Regions from separate parts of the Alishewanella sp. BS5-314 genome, predicted to be linked through region 1. Evidence: predicted binding sites of a transcription regulator. Region 1 holds the regulator's gene; the other holds the start of a gene.
The links. Region 1 encodes FNR, which switches genes on or off when oxygen is low (the NO sensors DNR and NnrR bind a similar motif). Its sites were predicted from a motif close to TTGATCTAGATCAA; they were not measured.
Positions count from the first base shown of each region.

Region 2: the regulator FNR is predicted to act here: its motif matches at 1,772-1,785, upstream of nrdG (anaerobic ribonucleoside-triphosphate reductase activating protein).

Region 1 covers NZ_JACEHJ010000002.1:562,184-566,608, reverse strand. The annotation lists gene H1D31_RS07130 (heavy metal translocating P-type ATPase) at 1-877, shown strand, start outside; gene ccoS (cbb3-type cytochrome oxidase assembly protein CcoS) at 874-1,050, shown strand; gene H1D31_RS07120 (sulfite exporter TauE/SafE family protein) at 1,040-1,714, shown strand; gene fnr (fumarate/nitrate reduction transcriptional regulator Fnr) at 1,751-2,455, shown strand; gene uspE (universal stress protein UspE) at 2,562-3,494, shown strand; gene ttcA (tRNA 2-thiocytidine(32) synthetase TtcA) at 3,572-4,425, shown strand, end outside.
Region 2 covers NZ_JACEHJ010000001.1:603,489-607,913, reverse strand. The annotation lists gene nrdD (anaerobic ribonucleoside-triphosphate reductase) at 1-1,207, opposite strand, end outside; gene nrdG (anaerobic ribonucleoside-triphosphate reductase activating protein) at 1,230-1,691, opposite strand; gene H1D31_RS02795 (hypothetical protein) at 1,937-2,458, shown strand; gene H1D31_RS02790 (peptidylprolyl isomerase) at 2,575-3,342, opposite strand; gene narI (respiratory nitrate reductase subunit gamma) at 3,564-4,253, opposite strand; gene narJ (nitrate reductase molybdenum cofactor assembly chaperone) at 4,265-4,425, opposite strand, start outside.

The DNA.
Region 1 (4,425 bases):
CACCCATATCGTACTGGATAAAACCGGCACCCTGACCGAAGGTAAGTTTAGTGTCGAAAGCGTCGAGATGCTAAGCGCGGCTTACACTGAGCAACAGGCCCTGAATCTGATTGCAAATCTGGAACGTTATTCAGAACATCCGATAGCCCGAGCCTTCTCGCCCTATCAGACCGCGGCCGAGGAGCTGCAACAGGTAACAGTCAGTGTCGGTGCCGGCATTAGCGGTTACTGGCAACAGCAAGCGGTGCGGGTCGGCAGTGCCGGTTTTTGTCAGCTAAGCCGCACTGTCAGCGGCGCCATGGTCTATCTGACGATTAACCAACAACCGATAGCCGCTGTAACCCTGAGTGACAGAGTGCGGCCGGAAGTTCCGGCGCTGCTGGCCAGCTTGCAACAACAGGGCTACCAATTGGGGATGTTAACCGGCGACAGCTCGTCACAGGCCGAGCAACTGGCCAGCGAATTACAGCTTAACTTTATGCATAAAGGCTGTACACCGGAACAAAAGGTGGCGCATATTCAACAGCTGATTAGCGAAGGCAAACAGGTACTGATGCTGGGCGATGGTATTAACGACAGCCCAGGCTTTAACGCTGCGCATATTTCGGTTGCGGTGCACTCTGGTGCCGATCTGTCTAAAAATCAGGCTGATGTCGTGTTGTTAAAACCCGATGTGAGTCTGTTAGCCGCACTGCTCAAAGGTGGCAAAACCACCGCCAGCGTGATAAAGCAAAATCTCGGATGGTCTGTCGGTTATAATTTGATTATTATTCCGCTGGCCGTAGCCGGCTTTGTCTCGCCCTATATTGCAGTGATCGGTATGTCGTTCAGCTCGTTATTGGTGGTATCGAATTCATTGAGGTTACTAAAGAAATGAGCATCATTTACGTACTTATCCCGATAGCCATCTTCTTTGTTGCGATGGGGATCTGGATTTTCTTCTGGGCGGTGCGCTCGAAACAGTTTGAAGATCTGGAAAAAGAAGGGTTGAGCATCCTGTTTGACGAGGACGATAAGCCAAAACCACCCGCGGACAAAGATGAGCCCTGATTATCTGGCCGCGCTGCTGATCGGCCTGCTGGGCAGCAGTCACTGCCTGGTGATGTGCGGCGGCATTGCCAGTGCCTTGCAACTGAGCGTGCCGGCTGAGCGCCGCCACTCCGGTTATACTTACCCCCTGTTACTCAGTGCCGGCCGCTTAACCACCTACAGCCTGTTTGGTGCCCTGGTCGGCTACTTTGGCCTGACCGCGATGCAGCTGGCCGGTGCCTCCATGCTCTGGTTGCGGTTACTGGCAGGCGTCTTACTGGTTGCTATGGCGCTCTATATCGCCCGGCTCTGGTTTGGTCTGACGCAGCTGGAACGGCTCGGGCAAAAGCTCTGGCAGCGCGTCCAGCCCTGTACCAAGGCACTGTTACCACTTGACTCAGCGACGAAAGCCTATCGGTATGGCCTGCTGTGGGGTTTTTTGCCCTGCGGCTTGGTTTATTCGACCCTTAGCTGGAGTCTGGCCAGCGGCAGCCCCTGGCATGGTGCCCTGCTGATGCTGAGCTTTGGCTTGGGCACCTTGCCGGCGATCCTGGCCGTTGGTGGCGCCGCACAGCTACTGCGCCAGCTGAAAAGCGCCTTGTGGTTTCGCTATAGCACCGCCGCTATACTGGCTATCTACGGCATTTATACGATATGGCTTGCTTTGCAGAGGTTAGTTTTTTAAGCTAGCTACTATATTAGGGAATTCAGGGTTTATTCGATGCAACGCTCGGCGATTAATTGTCAGGATTGTGGTTTTAGTCAGTTGTGCCTGCCGTTTTCACTCAACGATCAGGAAATGACCAAGCTGGATGACATTATTCAGCGCAAACGACCGTTACATAAAGGCGATATCCTGTTTGAAAGCGGCACCGCCCTGAAAGCACTGTATGCGGTACGCACCGGTTCCTTTAAAACCTTTACCCTGACCGAGCAAGGTGAGCAGCAAATTACCGGCTTCCATTTACCCGGCGATATTATCGGTTTTGATGCGATTAATACCCAGCAGCATATGAGCTACGCCGAAGCGCTGGAAACCGGCATGATTTGCGAGATCCCCTTTAACAACCTGGAAATGTTACTGGACCAGCTACCCAAGTTACGGCAGCAGATGATGCGGCTGATGAGTCAGGATATCCAGGCTGATCAGCAGATGTTGTTGCTGTTAAACCGCAAAACTGCCGAACAAAAACTGGCCACCTTTTTAAACCATCTGGCCTCGCGCTACGGTAACCGTGGTTTTTCCTCCAAAGCCTTCCGCCTGACCATGACCCGCAGTGATATCGGCAATTACCTGGGTTTAACCGTTGAAACCATTAGCAGGCTGCTGAGTAAATTACATAAAGATCAGATCATCGAAGTGGATGGCAAACTGATAACCATTTTAGATGCCCCTGCCTTAAGTAACCTCGCCGGTCAGTGTTAATCGGTATTTTGTTGATTTAACACAAAGGCCAGCCTACCAACTCCGGTTATGTTGACTACACTTAATCTAACAGATTGCGTGCATCAACCTGGTAACCGGAGTCATTATGTCGATTTATAACAATGTTTTAGTGGTATTAGATCCCACGACTGAACAACAGAAAGCCCTCGACCGCGCCCTGGAGCTAAGCCGCAAACAAGGCGGTAAACTGACCGCGTTTTTATCGGTATACGAATTCTCCTATGAGATGACCACCATGCTATCCGGTGACGAACGCGAAGCAATGAAGCAGGCGGTGATTAAAGATCGCGAAATCTGGGTCAGTGGCTTACTGCAGCAGGCTCAGGCGCAAGGACTGGAGATCAGTATTCAGGTGGTCTGGCATAACAGACCGTTCGAAGCCGTCGTCAAAGCTGTGCTGGAGCATAACTTTGATCTGGTGATCAAAGGCACCCATGACCACGATGTGCTGAAATCGATGATTTTCACCCCAACTGACTGGCATATTTTGCGCAAATGCCCCTGCCCGGTGCTGCTGGTAAAAGAGCATGCCTGGCCGGCGCAAGGTAATATTATCGCCGCTGTTAATGCCGGCAGTGAGCAGGAGCATCATAAATCCCTGAATAACAGGGTGATTGATAAAGCTAAACAAATGGCTGCCATGCTAAATGCCAGGGTGCATCTGGTGAATGCCTACCCCGGTACTCCGGTTAATATCGCCATCGAGATCCCGGAATTTAATCCGCAGGAATATAACAGCACCATGCAGCGACATCATAAGGATGCCGTGAAGCAACTGGCAGCCGAACATCAGATCCCGGCAGAGCAATGTCATGTGCTGGAAGGGATGCCGGAAGATGTGATCCCGAAATTGGCACGGCAGCTTGATGCCGAGATGGTATTAATTGGCACTATCGGCCGCACCGGCTTATCGGCGGCCATTATCGGTAATACCGCTGAGCATGTGATTGACCGTCTGGATTGTGATGTGCTGGCCTTAAAACCGGCCAATTTTGTCTGTCCGCTGGAGAAATCCTAGCCTTCCAGCCTCTGCCTCTTTTGAACAGGCGCACCCTTGGGTATAATGTGCGCCTTTTTTCTGTCTGGTAGTTAATGATGTCTCACGCGGCACAAGCGAAAGCCCAATATAATCTGAACAAGCTGCATAAACGGCTGCGCCGTAATGTCGGCCAGGCCATTGCTGATTTTGGCATGATCAGCGAAGGTGACAAGATCATGGTCTGTTTATCCGGCGGCAAAGACTCCTATACGCTGTTAGATATCCTGCTTAATCTGCAGCAATCTGCGCCGGTGAATTTCAGCATCGTTGCAGTTAACCTGGATCAGAAACAACCCGGCTTCCCGGCGCATGTGTTACCGGAATATTTAAGCAGCATCGGCGTCGATTTTAAAATTGTTACTGAAGACACCTACTCGATCGTCAAAGAGAAGATCCCGGAAGGTAAAACCACCTGCTCACTGTGCTCACGGCTGCGCCGCGGTATTTTATATCGTACGGCAAAGGAGCTGGGCGCGACCAAGATTGCGCTGGGTCATCATCGCGATGATATGCTGGAAACCTTGTTTTTAAATATGTTCTACGGCGGCAAGATGAAGTCGATGCCGCCCAAGCTGATCAGCGACAATGGTGAACATATCGTGATCCGGCCACTGGCCTACTGCAAAGAAAAAGATATTGAAAAATACTCAGTGGCGAAAGGCTTCCCCATCATCCCCTGCAACCTCTGTGGCTCACAGGATGGTTTACAGCGGCAGGTGGTAAAAGAAATGCTGCAGGATTGGGATAAGTGCTTCCCCGGCCGCATTGAAACCATGTTCCAGGCGATGCAAAATATTATACCTTCGCATCTGGCCGATAACAGTTTGTTCGATTTTAAAGCCATCAGCAAAGACAGCCCGTTAAACGGCGATGGTGATACTGCCTTTGATAAACCGGCCGTACCATCAGT
Region 2 (4,425 bases), on a different contig from region 1:
CGCTTAGGCCCTGGGATTCGGCGGCTTCAACCATGCCGTTAATGCCAATGGTCAGAAATTGTTTATCCAGGCTGATAAAGCCGGCATTGTATACGGTGAGCAAGCCGGCCGCTTTATACTCTTCCAGGAGTTTGCGGTAGGCAACCTGATATTTATGGATTTTGCTGACCTCTGTTGCTAAATCACGGCCATCCTGGACCAGCCGGTTCATATTGAGAGTAATCACATTAATGGAGCCGGTCGCTACTCCGCCAGCGCCTAACGAATAAGAAAAGGTATTATCGCTGATTTCACTACGCAGCCGGCAGCAGCTTGCCAGTGAGTCGGCATTATCAGACTGATAAATAAAAAACGAATTCCCGGCTGCCATTTCGCGGGCGATGTCGATCGCGAACAGCTGATCTTTGCAGCGGCCGTTCTCAGTCAGCATGGCGACGGTGACCACCGGGAAGGTGAGGATAGTTTTCTCGCGCTCTTGATTAAACCAGCTTAGGAAAAATTGCTGTAACGCTGACACCGAAGACCATTCTGGTTTTGCAAAGTCCGGAAACACAAAGTTGCCAAACATGCTGGCAAAATAGTGCTGGTCATACACTGAGATATTCCAGAATACACTCTGATAACCGCGTGCTGCTGCCGGCTGATTTAGTGCATATACCACATGCTGCAGATGGTTTTCGATTTGTTTGCGATGGGTTTGCAGATAATTATCGCCATAATCTTTACGGGCAAAATAATCAAAATAGGTCAGAAACTCGACCGTGGCCACAGCGCCGGCAAACTGACTGGACACGGCGAATACAAAGTTAACAAAGCAGCCGCAAAAGGACTCCAGATGTTTCGGAGCCTGCGACTCGCCCCCCAGTTTCGTCAGACCATCGCGTAAGAACGGATACATGGTAACCGATACACAATAGGGCTTCAGGCTGGTTTCGTCATGCACATAAATTTCATGTTGCTCAATTTGGCGCAGATACTCCTTCGCCAGCTTAGCATCAAATAATTCGCGGATCTTATTGCTGACCAGAGCGCGATTAACCTGAATAAACTGATCTTTCATCAGCTCAGCCTCCAGGGTCGCAATATTTTTCTGGGTGACATTGGCATTGGCATCCAGTTTCGAACCATCGGCAGCATTAGGTGCCAGTAAATATTGCTCAATAAAACTCAGTTTCTTTTGTAGTTGTTCGGTGTTAAGCGCCGCCATAGCCATTCCCTCTTGCATTGTGTTAGTTGCGTTGTTGAAAGTGCGAATTCAGACACTGGCCTGTTCGCAAATCGATAAATCTTTGATTGGTGGTTGGGCTTTGCAAACCGCCGCGCGCGGCAAACCAGCGCCCGGTTTTCACAAAAGTCAGCTCACTGCGGATGGATGGGCTTAGCTCAGCCAGTTCCAGCCCGGTATAGAGGCAGCGTTTTAAGCCTGCGGTTTTACTCAGCGTCAGCAGTTTTAGTAATGCTGGCGCTGCCCATTCGCCGCCTAAAAACAGCACACAGCTAATCAACCCCTGATAATCCTGCAAACGTTGCTGAAAATGCTCCGGGCTAAGGGGGCGTCCTTGTTTGGGATCCCAGCTATCGGCGCTATGGCAACCTTTACAGCCCAGCTGGCAGCCACTGAAGGTGTATGCCAGCGACACTTCGCCGGGTACTTCTTGCCAGACAACTTGTTCAGCGGTGTAATACAGCATAAAACCCTCTATCTTGTGTTGGTATTGTTAATTATCACTAGATATTGTGGTTTAGCTTAGATGCTTAGCGCGGTGAAAGGTTGATCCAGATCAAATTTTGCTAACTGTAACCGCCAGGCTGGCTTGCCAGGTCGCGTCATTACAGCAGTTGTTACCCCATCGGTGGTACAGGGGAAATTGCTTCAGCGTCGGTTAAGGCCGGTGGGCCACAATCAACAGGTGTTTAGCCAGAAATGGAGCCTGCTATGAAAACAGGTATCAATAAAAGCTTGGTAATTGCCACCCTATTAACCTTAACGGCCTGGCCGCTGAGTGCGCATCAGCAGCGCTATGATCCGGTCGAGCAGGTGGCACAGGATGTGGTCGCCTTTACGCTGCAACGGGCGGCAGACGAGTTGTTAAGGGTGGCGCGGATTGATCCGGTGTACCAGGGTTATAGCCGGCATTATGAAATCCGGCATGCCCCACCACGTCTTGACGATCGTACCCGTCAGCAACTACGTCGTTTAGCGGCTGAGCATCAGCGTAAACTGGCCAGTTATGAGCGTGAGCTGGATCGGGAGCTGGACAAACTGGCCCGTGAATACCGGCACGATACCCGCAAAGGGAAAGGCCGGCCACATCATAAAGAGCGGGAGAAATTTCAGCGCAAGGTGGATCGGGCTTACGACAAATTTGCGGTAAAAGTGGAACGCGAGCATGACCGCTTTGATCGCCAGCGCGATCGCATTCTGCGCGATGCCTATGCATATCTACCCAGACGCTAATTAACGGTTTGCACTTAAACCAGGCCGTATTCCGGTAAGAAAAAACCGCCAGCTGAACACCAGTGGCGGCGCGGAGAGACCAGCACGGATGCTGGTTGTGGAGCCAGGAATGCCTGTTACTGCATCAGTGGTGAGTCAGATAACTGGAAGTCATAGCCATCAATGTTGGCCTGAACGATCAGTTGATGAATGTACTGGGCAATGGCTTTACGCCTTACCTTTTCATTTAAGTAATCGGCAATTTTTTGCTTAACGGCGCTATAAGGCAGGGGTTGACCTGGTACCTTACGCATCACTTCGACCACATGCACCCCATACCGACTTTCGACGCCCTGCGGCATTAAACCGGGTTCAGCACTAAAAATCTGCCGCTCAAACTCCGGCACGGTCTGACCACGACTGATTTGTCCAAGACTGCCGCCAGTTTCTTTCGACGGGCAGGCCGAGTAGGTGCGGGCGGCCTCGACAAAGGGTGTGCCTTGGTGCAACTGTTGGATCAGTATCTCCGATAGGGTTTTAGCTTCAACCCGGGCAGCATCATCTTCCGGCGCCGCGGCCAACAGGATATGCCGTACCTCTAACAGCGGTGAGCTGGTAAAGCGTTGCGGATTCAGTTTGTAATACTGCTCACATTCGGCATCTGTGGCCGTGGGGATCACCACCTCGTGCGCCAGTAACGCATCCAGATAGTTATTTTCGGTAACCACATTATTTTCGGTGCTGATTTCCAGCCCCAGCGCGGTCGCACGCTGGCGCAGCAGTTCGCCAATCACCAGCGACTCGGCGGCTTTTAACATCGCCGTACGTTTGCTGTCTGCCGGATGGTACTGCATTTCCGCCATAATGGCGGCTTCGCTAATTGGGATGTTATTTACTTGAATCATATTAACCTCGGAAGCCAAATACTGTTGGCGAACTTAACCTCAGTCTGAAACGAGGTGGTCAGCGCGCAGTACACTTTGGCCGGGGACGTCTTTCGCATGGATGCGAAAGGGGAGCCTACAGGGATGTATTTACGGCGTGCCCCGGCAAAGTTGTACGGAGTGCTTACCACCGGATGAATGGTCGCAAGCACTGCCGCAAACACGATTAAACCATCCCACCTTTACCGCACAAACCGCTGCCGCACTATCTGGTGCTGCCGGCGCATATACTGTACCGGCACACTTAACATATGCACTAAGCGGCTGAACGGGAATACTACAAACAAGCTTAAGCCAAGGAACACATGCAGCTTAAAGATCCAATGCACGCTGCTAATTGACTCTGCCGCGGCAACGGAATTAAAGGTGACAGTGTTTTGTGCCCAAGCCATTAATTTCAGCATTTCAGTACCGTCCAAATGCCCCATCGAGACAAAGATAGACAGTAAGCCCAGGATTAATTGCGCGTACAGTAACAGCAGGATAGCGATATCCATCGGGTTACTGGTAGCTCGGATGCGTGGGTTAAACAGCCGGCGTTTAATCAGGATAGTCAGGCCGTAGAAACAGATCAGGCCAAAGATACCACCGGCAACGATAGCGATCATTTGCTTCATTGAGCTGGTAATACCAAACAGATACCAAAGCTCTTTTGGTAGCAGCAGGCCGGCAAAGTGACCTAAAAAGATCCCCAGAATACCGATATGAAAAGCAATACTGCCTTTACGCAGTTGTTTGCTTTCCAACAGCTGGGATGAGCTGGTTTTCCAGCTGTATTGTTCGCGGTCGTAACGGATCCAGCTGCCAATCACCATAATGGCGATGGCAATATAGGGGTAGATCCCAAAGGCAAACAGGTTTAAGTGTGCCATGTAAATGCTCCTTAAGCGCGCTTCGCGGCGGCTTCGTGAAATAGTTCTTGTGCCAGGGCGTCGGTATGCAATAAATCCGTGCTCAGCGGTACAAATTGATCGCGCCGTTGTGATTCACTCGGTTTATTGCCGGTGCCGCAGGCGCTGTTGGATTGCTCAGCGCTCATAAAGG